Regions from separate parts of the Streptomyces sp. NPDC027962 genome, predicted to be linked through region 1. Evidence: riboswitches for the same ligand, from Rfam matches in the RefSeq annotation. Region 1 holds a riboswitch; the other holds the start of a gene.
What was found. Region 1 has a riboswitch for S-adenosylmethionine ahead of ACZ4SA_RS10455 (aminotransferase class V-fold PLP-dependent enzyme). Riboswitches for the same ligand answer to the same signal wherever they lie in the genome.
Positions count from the first base shown of each region.

Region 2: it holds a riboswitch for S-adenosylmethionine, as region 1 does, so the genes downstream of both, thrC (threonine synthase) here and ACZ4SA_RS10455 (aminotransferase class V-fold PLP-dependent enzyme) in region 1, are expected to answer to the same signal.

Region 1 covers NZ_JBVHTA010000008.1:101,461-106,888, forward strand. The annotation lists gene qcrC (cytochrome bc1 complex diheme cytochrome c subunit) at 1-234, shown strand, start outside; gene qcrA (cytochrome bc1 complex Rieske iron-sulfur subunit) at 231-1,307, shown strand; gene qcrB (cytochrome bc1 complex cytochrome b subunit) at 1,304-2,929, shown strand; gene trpD (anthranilate phosphoribosyltransferase) at 3,082-4,173, shown strand; SAM riboswitch class IV at 4,288-4,405, shown strand; gene ACZ4SA_RS10455 (aminotransferase class V-fold PLP-dependent enzyme) at 4,584-5,428, shown strand, end outside.
Region 2 covers NZ_JBVHTA010000003.1:296,623-302,050, forward strand. The annotation lists gene groL (chaperonin GroEL) at 1-918, opposite strand, end outside; gene ACZ4SA_RS04710 (cold-shock protein) at 1,235-1,438, opposite strand; gene ACZ4SA_RS04715 (MoaD/ThiS family protein) at 1,886-2,161, opposite strand; gene thrC (threonine synthase) at 2,200-3,495, opposite strand; SAM riboswitch class I at 3,513-3,640, opposite strand; gene ACZ4SA_RS04725 (glucosyl-3-phosphoglycerate synthase) at 3,802-4,770, shown strand; gene ACZ4SA_RS04730 (hypothetical protein) at 4,809-5,147, shown strand; gene ACZ4SA_RS04735 (alpha,alpha-trehalose-phosphate synthase (UDP-forming)) at 5,330-5,428, shown strand, end outside.

The DNA of each region.
Region 1 (5,428 bases):
CCGCAGAACATGCCCTCCTTCCCCGACACCACGATGCCCGAGCAGCAGAAGCGGGACATCATCGCGTACGTCAAGACCGTGAACGGCGACGAGACGCCGACCCCCGGCGGTTTCGCGCTGGGCGGCCTGGGCCCCGTCAGTGAGGGTCTCTTCGGCTGGATCTTCGGTCTCGGTTCGCTGATCGCTGTTGCCATCTGGGTCGCGGCCCACACCGCTAAGGCCAAGAAGTCATGAGTAGCCAAGACATTCCAGAAGAGAACCTGCCCGCAGAGCAGGGCGCCGCGCACGACGCGGCCCACGGTGGCACCACCGCCGTCGCACAGCGCCACGACGAGCCGTTCGCCGACCCGGGACTGCCGGCCCACAAGCCGCGCATCCAGGACATCGACGAGCGTGCCGCCAAGCGCTCCGAGCGTGCCGTCGCCTTTCTGTTCACGCTGTCGATGCTCGCGACGGTCGGCTTCATCGCCGCGTTCGTGATTCTCCCGGTCGACAAGATCGTGTACATCTGGCCGTTCGGTCACATCAGCGCGCTGAACTTCTCGCTGGGCGTGACGCTGGGTCTCGCGCTCTTCTGCATCGGCGCGGGCGCCGTCCACTGGGCGCGCACCCTGATGTCCGACGTGGAGGTCGCCGACGACCGGCACGCGATCGAGGCCGCTCCCGAGGTCAAGGCCAAGGTCATGGCCGACTTCGCGGACGGTGCGCGGGAGTCCGCCATCGGTCGGCGCAAGCTGATCCGCAACACCATGTTCGGCGCGCTGGCCATGGTGCCGCTCTCCGGCGTCGTGCTGCTGCGTGAACTGGGCCCGCTGCCCGAGGACAAGCTGCGCAACACCCTGTGGGCCAAGGGCAAGCAGCTCATCAACATGAACACGAACGAGCCGCTGCGTCCCGAGGACGTCGCGGTCGGTTCGCTGACCTTCGCCATGCCCGAGGGCCTGGAGGAGAGCGACCACAACTTCAACACCGAGATCGCCAAGGCCGCCCTGATGATCGTCCGTCTCCAGCCGGAGGACATCAAGGACAAGCAGGAGCTCGAGTGGTCCCACGAGGGCATCGTGGCCTACTCGAAGATCTGCACCCACGTCGGCTGCCCGATCAGCCTGTACGAGCAGCAGACGCACCACGTCCTCTGCCCGTGCCACCAGTCCACCTTCGACCTCTCCGACGGCGCCCGCGTCATCTTCGGTCCGGCCGGTCACCCGCTTCCGCAGCTGCGTATCGGTGTGAACGCCGAGGGCAACCTCGAGGCGCTCGGCGACTTCGAAGAGCCCGTCGGTCCGTCTTTCTGGGAGCGCGGATGAGTACACAGACAGAAACGCAGAAGAAGGCGCCCGCCGGTGAGCGGGTCGCCGACTGGGCGGACGGCCGGCTCGGGATCTACTCGTTGGCCAAGGCCAACATGCGGAAGATCTTCCCGGACCACTGGTCCTTCATGCTGGGCGAGATCGCGCTCTACAGCTTCATCATCATCATCCTCACGGGTGTGTATCTGACGCTGTTCTTCCACCCGAGCATGAACGAGATCGAGTACCACGGCTCGTACGTGCCGATGCAGGGCATCCGCATGACCGAGGCGTACGCCTCGACCCTGGACATCAGCTTCGACGTCCGCGGCGGTCTGCTCATCCGGCAGATCCACCACTGGGCAGCGCTGATCTTCCTCGCGGCGATGTTCGTGCACATGATGCGCGTGTTCTTCACCGGCGCGTTCCGCAAGCCGCGTGAGATCAACTGGCTGTTCGGCTTCCTGCTCTTCGTCCTGGGTATGTTCACCGGCTTCACCGGTTACTCGCTCCCGGACGACCTGCTCTCCGGCACCGGTGTCCGCTTCACGCAGGGCGCGATCCTGGCGACGCCGATCGTCGGCACCTACATCTCGATGTTCCTGTTCGGCGGCGAGTTCCCCGGCCACGACATGGTCGCGCGGTTCTACTCGATCCACATCCTGCTGCTGCCGGGCATCATGCTCGGGCTCGTGGTGGCGCACCTGATCCTGGTCTTCTACCACAAGCACACGCAGTTCGCGGGCCCCGGCCGTACGAACAAGAACGTCGTCGGCATGCCGCTGCTGCCGGTCTACATGGCCAAGGCCGGAGGTTTCTTCTTCCTGGTCTTCGGTGTCATCGCGATCATCGCCGGCCTGTTCACGATCAACCCGGTGTGGGCCCTCGGCCCGTACCGGCCGGACATGGTTTCGACCGGCGCCCAGCCCGACTGGTACATGGGCTTCGCGGAGGGGCTGGTCCGGGTGATGCCGGGCTGGGAGATCAACCTGTGGGGCCACACCCTGGCCCTGGGGGTGTTCGTCCCGCTGGTCCTCTTCGGCCTCATGCTCGGGGCGCTCGCGGTGTACCCGTTCATCGAGTCGTGGATCACCGGCGACAAGCGCGAGCACCACATCCTGGACCGCCCGCGCAACGCTCCGACGCGCACCGCGCTGGGCGTCGCCTGGGTGACCGCCTACGTGATCATGCTGCTGGGTGGCGGAAACGACATCTTCGCCACGCACTTCCACATGTCGATCAACGCGATCACCTGGTTCGTGCGCATCACGTTCTTCGTCGGACCGGTTCTCGCGTTCGTCATCACCAGGCGGATCTGCCTGGGTCTGCAGCGGCGCGACAAGGACAAGGTGCTGCACGGACGCGAGTCCGGCATCATCAAGCGTCTGCCGCACGGTGAGTTCGTCGAGGTCCACGAGCCGCTGGCGCAGGGCGACCGGTACAAGCTGACCGCGCACGAGCAGTACGAGCCCGCCGAGATCGGCCCCGAGGTGGACGAGAACGGCGTCCGGCGCAAGGTGACGCGCAGGGAGAAGCTGCGCGCCAGGCTCAGCAAGGGCTACTACGGCGAGGGGACGCAGATCCCCAAGGCGACCGTCGAGGAGTACAAGGAGATCACCAGCGGCCACGGCCACCACTGATCACCTGAGCTGATACGTCGCCACGGCTGGGATCACCTCCCGGCGCAGCCAGGCGAAGAGCCCCGTCCATTCGCTGGACGGGGCTCTTCGCCGTCCCCGGGGCTGGATAGGGTGGAACCATCCCTATTGGCTTGTGGACCCAGGAGTGGACCATGAACGTTGTGACCCCGGTCGGCGGCGACAGCGGGCTGGCCCTCCCCCAGACTCCGTCCGGGGGGACCCCCACCTGGCCCAGCGTCCTGAACGCCCTCCTCGAGAACCGCGACCAGAGCGCCGAGGCCACCGCGTGGGCCATGGACCGCATCCTCAGCGGCGAGGCCACCAACGCCCAGATCGCGGGCTTCGCCGTCGCCCTGCGCGCCAAGGGGGAGACGGTCGAGGAGATCTCCGGACTCGTACGGACCATGTACCGGCACGCCAACCTGATCGACGTGCCCGGCCCGAGCGTCGACATCGTCGGCACGGGCGGTGACGGCGCCAGGACGGTCAACATCTCCACCATGTCCGCGATCGTCGTGGCAGGCACGGGCGCGAAGGTCGTCAAGCACGGCAACCGCGCCGCGTCCTCCGCGAGCGGCGCGTCCGACGTCCTGGAGAAGCTCGGCGTCAATCTGGAGCTCACTCCGCAGCGGGTTGCCCAGGTGGCCGAAGAGGCCGGGATCACCTTCTGCTTCGCCGTGAAGTTCCACCCCGCGCTGCGGCACGTGGCCGCAGCCCGCAAGGAGCTGGGCATCCGCACCACGTTCAACTTCCTGGGCCCGCTGACCAACCCGGCGCAGGTCAAGGCGCAGGCCACCGGTGTCGCCGACGAGCGGATGGCGCCCATCCTGGCCGGTGTGCTCGCCGACCGCGGCTCCTCCGCGCTCGTCTTCCGCGGCGACGACGGCCTCGACGAGCTGACGACGACCGCGACGTCCCGGGTGTGGGTGGTACGGGACGGCGCGGTGCGCGAGGACCGGTTCGACCCGCGGGACATCGGCATCGAGCTCGTGCCCGTCGAGGCGCTGCGCGGCGCCGACGCCTCGTACAACGCCGATGTGGCGCGCCGGCTGCTGGGCGGCGAGACCGGCCCCGTACGGGACGCGGTGCTGCTCAACTCGGCGGCGGCGCTCGCGGCCCTGGAGCCGACGGACGGCACGCTGAACGAGCAGCTCGCGGCCGGGGTCGCCCGGGCGGCCCAGTCGATCGACTCGGGTGCGGCGCGGGCGGCGCTGGAGCGCTGGGTGGCGGCCAGCAACGCATGACGCGGCAAGGGCGCGGCAACGCATGACGCCGCCGCACGCATGACGCAAGGGCGCGGTCCGGATCGTGGACCGCGCCCTTGCGTCATGCGAGACGTATGGCAGGATGCGTCCCAAGGTCATGAGTGACAGCGATTACGGCCCCGGCCCGCTGTCCGGCAACCCTCCGTCCGTGGCGGGGTGCCCCGGGTGAAGACCAGGCCGCAGGCAGCGAGGTCTGCGGCAAGCGCGGACCCCCGCGGCATCGTCGAATGCCGTGTCCCTGGGGTCCTGGTCCTCAAGGGAGCAGTCTCGTGAGCAAGCGAATGCGATAGGGCATCCCAGCCCCTTCTCCGGTCACCCTTTTCTCCAGCGGTGCTCCGCCCTGTGCTGCGTCGACGCACCGTTTTCGCCTGCCCGTACGGGAGTTCGCCATGTCTGTCGCCACCACCTCCGACCTGTCCCTCTGCGCCCCGCTGCCGGTCCTCGGCCGGGACGTCACCGTTCCGCTCGTCACCGGCGGTGAAGTCGGCTACGCCGCCCTCGACTACGCGGCCAGCGCCCCCGCGCTTCAGCGCGTCTGGGACGACGTGGCCGCGTACGCCCCGTACTACGGCAGCGTGCACCGCGGGGCCGGCTACCTCTCCCAGCTGTCCACGGACCTGTTCGAGAACAGCCGGACCGTGGTCCACGAGTTCCTCGACTGCCGGGACGCCGACCAGGTCGTCTTCACCCGCTCCACCACCGACTCGCTCAACCTGCTCGCCGCCGCGCTGCCGGCCGGCTGCGAGGTGTTCGTCTTCGAGACCGAGCACCATGCCTCGTTGCTGCCGTGGAGCGACGCCCGCGTGACGTACCTGAACGCGCCCCGTACGCCCGCCGAGGCCGTGCGGACCCTGGAGCACGCGCTCGCCGACCGCGACCCCCACGGTCCCGCGCTGGTCTGCGTCACCGGTGCGTCCAACGTGACCGGTGAGCTGTGGCCGGTGAAGGAGCTCGCCGCCGCCGCCCACGCCCACGGCGCCCGCATCGTGCTCGACGCCGCCCAGCTGGCGCCCCACCTCCCGGTGTCCGTAAGGGAGTTGGATGTCGACTGGGTGGCCTTCTCCGGGCACAAGCTGTACGCGCCGTTCGGCTCCGGTGTGCTCGCCGGGCGGTCCGACTGGCTGCAGGACGCGGAGCCGTACCTGGCGGGCGGTGGCGCCTCCCGGAAGGTCACACGGCGGACCGACGGCGGGGTGGACGTCGAGTGGCACACCACGGCCGCCCGGCACGAGGC
Region 2 (5,428 bases), on a different contig from region 1:
CTTGAGGCCGACCTCCTCGGAGATGACCGTGCCGCCCGTGAGGATGGCGATGTCGTTGAGCATGGCCTTGCGGCGGTCGCCGAAGCCCGGGGCCTTGACGGCGACGGACTTGAAGGTGCCGCGGATCTTGTTCACGACGAGCGTGGACAGGGCCTCGCCCTCGACGTCCTCGGCGATGATCAGCAGCGGCTTGCCGGACTGCATGACCTTCTCCAGCAGCGGAAGGAGGTCCTTCACGTTGCCGACCTTGGAGTTGACGATCAGGATGTACGGGTCGTCCAGGGACGCCTCCATACGCTCCATGTCGGTGGCGAAGTACGCCGAGATGTAGCCCTTGTCGAAGCGCATACCCTCGGTGAGCTCCAGCTCCAGACCGAAGGTCTGGGACTCCTCGACGGTGATGACGCCTTCCTTGCCGACCTTGTCCATGGCCTCGGCGATGAGCTCGCCGATCTGGGTGTCGGCGGCGGAGATGGAGGCGGTGGAGGCGATCTGCTCCTTGGTCTCCACGTCCTTGGCCTGCTCGAGCAGGGCACCGGAGACGGCCTCGACGGCCTTCTCGATGCCGCGCTTCAGGGCCATCGGGTTGGCGCCGGCGGCCACGTTGCGCAGGCCCTCGCGGACGAGCGCCTGGGCGAGGACGGTCGCGGTGGTCGTACCGTCACCGGCGACGTCGTCCGTCTTCTTGGCGACTTCCTTGACCAGCTCGGCGCCGATCTTCTCGTACGGGTCCTCGAGCTCGATCTCCTTGGCGATGGAAACACCATCGTTGGTGATCGTGGGGGCGCCCCACTTCTTCTCGAGGACGACGTTCCGGCCCTTGGGGCCAAGGGTGACCTTGACGGCGTCGGCGAGCTGGTTCATCCCGCGCTCGAGACCGCGCCGTGCCTCCTCGTCGAACGCGATGATCTTGGCCATGTGAAGTGGTCCTCCCGGACTGGGGTGGATTGCTTCGGATCGCATTCGGCGCCCGCGACGGACGGCCTGCCTGCCCTGTGGTTCCTTGCCCCACCAGGCGTGCGGACCTCACCGACCCGATCCAAGTTCTGTCACTCTCACTGGGAGAGTGCTAACGCCAATGATTAGCACTCGACCCCCGAGAGTGCAAGCGACCTCGAGGATGCGGACGCGCCCGGGCGTTGCGCGCACACGGACGAGGGGCCCGCCTCCCGTTGACCGGGATGCGGGCCCCTCGTGCGTGAGTGCGTCGGTGGCCGATCGCGCCTGGAACAGATCAGACGGCGAGCTTGACCATGTCCGCCTGCGGACCCTTCTGGCCCTGCGAGATCTCGAATTCGACCCGCTGACCCTCTTCAAGGGTGCGGTACCCGTCCATCTGGATCGCACTGTAGTGGACGAAAACATCCGCACCACCGTCGACCGCGATGAAGCCGTACCCCTTCTCCGCGTTGAACCACTTGACGGTGCCCTGAGCCATGCCTAACTCCCCTATTACTGGCCCTTGCGCAGGACCGCACTTCGCGGACCTGGGTCAGACCTCCACCCCAGCAGGAGGGGTGTGCGCCGGAACGCGTCGACCGCGGCTGAATGTATCCGCCCAACTGCCCTCTGCAACAGGTCAATCGGACGAGAAATCTGGGCAGGACCGATCGGCTGATTCATGTGAATTCATGTAATTCAGGGGCAAGTCGGGCCCGGCAAACGACGCCTAAGAGGCAATTCGATCGCACACTTTGGCTGCATTCTTGCGGAACTTGAAGGCATTCTCGAGCGGCCGGCGGAGGGGGCTTCCCAGACCCTATCGCGCTCAACCATGCAGAATTGCCCCCTCCGCTTCTCTCGCGGAGGGGGCAATTTCAGTAACTGCGGGTAAATCTCTGGGGTTGACTCGGTCGTCCGACCACGTTTTCGTCAGCCGCCTTCATCAGCCGCCGGCGACCGCCGGAATGATCGACACGCCCGCGCCGTCCGGCGTGGCCGTCTCCAGACCCTGCTCGAAACGGACGTCGTCGTCGTTCACGTAGACGTTGACGAAGCGGCGCAGCTTGCCCTGGTCGTCCAGCACGCGGGCAGCGATGCCGGTGTGGTTCTTCTCCAGGTCCGCGATGACCTCGGCGAGGGTCGCGCCCTCCGCCGGGACCTCGGCCTGGCCGCCCGTGTACGTACGGAGAATGGTGGGGATGCGGACGTTGACGCTCATGTTCGTCACCTCTCGGCGGAGTACGGCGGGTTGCGGATTCAGTGGGCGGCCAGGCCCGCGTCGCGGAACGCGTCCAGGCTCGGGCGGATGACGGCGGTCGCCTGCGAGGTCTCCGCGACCGCGTCGAGGGTCTTGAGGCCGTCACCGGTGTTGAGGACGACGGTGGTGAGCGCCGGGTCGAGCACGCCCGCCTCGATCAGCTTCTTCGTCACACCCACGGTCACGCCACCCGCCGTCTCGGCGAAAATGCCCTCGGTGCGGGCCAGCAGCTTGATCGCGTCGACGACCTGCTCGTCGTCGACGTCCTCGACCGCGCCGCCCGTGCGGCGCGCGATGTCCAGCACGTACGGTCCGTCGGCCGGGTTGCCGATGGCGAGCGACTTGGCGATGGTGTTCGGCTTCTGCGGGCGTACGACGTCGTGCCCGGCCTTGAAGGCCGTGGACACCGGCGAGCAGCCCTCGGCCTGGGCGCCGAAGATCTTGTACGGCTTGTCCTCGACGAGTCCGAGCCTGATGAGCTCCTGCAGGCCCTTGTCGATCTTCGTCAGCTGGGAGCCGGACGCGATCGGGACGACGAGCTGGTCGGGCAGCCGCCACCCGAGCTGCTCGCAGATCTCGTACGCGAGGGTCTTGGAGCCCTCCGCGTAGTACGGGCGCAGATTGACGTTGACGAAGCCCCAGCCCTCGCCCAGCGGGTCGCCGATGAGCTCCGAGCAGAAGCGGTTCACGTCGTCGTAGTTGCCCTCGATGCCGACGAGCTCGCCGCCGTACACCGCGGCCATGACGACCTTGCCCTGCTCGAGGTCGTGCGGGATGAACACGCAGGAGCGGAAGCCGGCCCGCGCGGCGGCGGCGCCGACCGCACCGGCGAGATTGCCGGTGGATGAGCAGGACAGGGTGGTGAAGCCGAAGGCGCGAGCGGCCTCGATGGCCTGGGCGACGACGCGGTCCTTGAAGGAGTGCGTCGGGTTGCCGGAGTCGTCCTTGATGAACAGTCCGCCGGTGACGCCCAGTTCGCGGGCGAGGTTGTCGGCCTTGACGAGCTTGGTCCAGCCCGGGTTCAGGTTCGGCTTGTCGGCCACGTCGGCGGGGACGGGCAGCAGGGGGGCGTAGCGCCAGATGTTGGCGGGGCCCGCCTCGATCTGGGCGCGGAGCTTCTCGACGTCGCCGCTCGGCAGGTCGTAGGCGACTTCGAGCGGCCCGAAACACTCGGCGCAGGCGAAGATGGGGCCGAGTTCGAAGCGCTGTCCGCATTCGCGGCACGAGAGTGCGGCGGCGGGTCCGAGATCCACCGGCGTGGTGGCGGGGGTGCTGGCGACAGTCTGCGCAGCCATGATGTCGAGGCCCTTTCTCCTCATCTTCCTCGTGACGCACTTCGCCACAAGACGGAATTGGCACCTTCCCCACCGTGACCTCGCGGTCGGCGGGAGGGTTGCCGGGGCTTCAACGGGCCGTTCCCTCTGCCCCTCTGGATGAGCGGTATGGCACCGGACGTGCGGTCCGGGCATTTGTGTGCTCGGACCCCCGAGATGCGGGGGTCGTTCGCGTTGCTCAAGACTGTAACCGAAGCCCCGGACGGTTGAGATAGTCGTCCGACCCGCGAGATGGATCACACGACCTGCTGCCAAGGGAGACGCGACGTGCTCGATGAGGTGGCGCGCTGGTTGAGCCGGCGCTCCTGGTCCGCATCCGATCGCTCGCTCGACCGGCTGATGTCCGCCAAGGTCGGGCAGGGGTCGACGGTCAGTGTCGTGCTTCCCGCGCTGAACGAGGAAGAGACGGTCGGGGACATCGTCGCGATCATCCGCCGGGAGCTGATGGAGGCCGTCCCGCTCGTCGATGATCTGGTGGTGATCGACTCGGCCTCGAGCGACCGCACCTCCGAGGTGGCCGCCGCAGCCGGGGCGCGAGTGGTGCACCGGGACTCGATACTGCCGCGACTGCCCGCCGTGGCCGGCAAGGGAGAGGTACTGTGGCGGTCACTCCTGGTGACCAGCGGTGACATCGTCTGCTTCGTCGACGCGGATCTGCGCGACTTCTCCTCCGACTTCGTCTCCGGCATCCTCGGTCCGCTGCTGACCGAGCCCGAGGTGCAGTTCGTCAAGGCGATGTACGACCGCCCGCTGGGCGGGGGTGCCGCGCCCGGCCCCGACGGGACACCGGCCCAGGGCGGCCGGGTGACCGAGCTGGTGGCCCGCCCGCTGCTCAATCTGCACTGGCCGCAGCTCGCCGGCTTCGTCCAGCCGCTGGGCGGCGAGTACGCGGCACGGCGCTCGCTGCTGGAGCAGCTGCGCTTCCCCGTCGGTTACGGCGTGGAGCTCGGCCTGCTGGTCGACTCGCTGAACCTGGTCGGCCTGGACGCCCTCGCGCAGGTCGACGTCGGCACCCGCAAGCACCGCCACCAGGACGGGCAGGCGCTCGGCAGGATGGCTGCGACGATCTACCGCACCGCCCAACTACGGCTGTCCCGCCCCCACTTGGTGCGCCCGTCGATCACCCAGTTCGAGCGGGTCGACGACGGCTTCGCGCCGCGGACCTACCGGGTGGACACCGAGGAGCGTCCGCCGATGCTCGAGATCGGTGAGTACGCGGCGCGTCGCGCGGCATAACCAGGAACCGCCAATCATTTTGCCTACATTTCCGATGTATGGGACTCATCGGATTTCTTGTACCGGCGCGCGGCAGGCACCGCAGGGCCGCGCCCTCCGGAGACCGTGAGCGGCTGACCCGGCTCATCGGCACGCTGGCGGTCACCGCCGCCGCGGCGCTCGGCCCGGCCGCCCCGGCGACGGCACTGCCGGCCGCCGCGATCCCGGCGTCGGCGACCCCGGCGGAGCAGGACACGCCCCGCGAACAGCAGGTGGAGATGGCTCGCACCGGTGGTACGGCGGAACAGCTGTGGCTGCTCGGCGGCGTCGCCCTGAGCCTCACCGCGGCGGGCATCGTCGCGGTGGCGGCCACCCGCGGCCGGCGCCGCGACCACTGACCTGTGCCCGGGCCCGGCCCGCGAAGGGGGTGTGCGGGCACCGGACGCCGGCCACCCGCGGCGGGTACGCGCAGCCACGGGACGCCCGCCCCCGCACCGGGCCCGGACCGAGCGCAGCCCGGCCCGCAGCCCGCCCGAAACCACACGTTTGAGGCCCGGCGGTACGGGCTAGGTTTCGGCACATGGTCTCCGACGCAGCACAGATCCTCGTCGCGTCCAACCGCGGCCCTGTCTCGTACACACTGACCGAGGACGGAGGGCTCGACGCCCGCCGTGGCGGT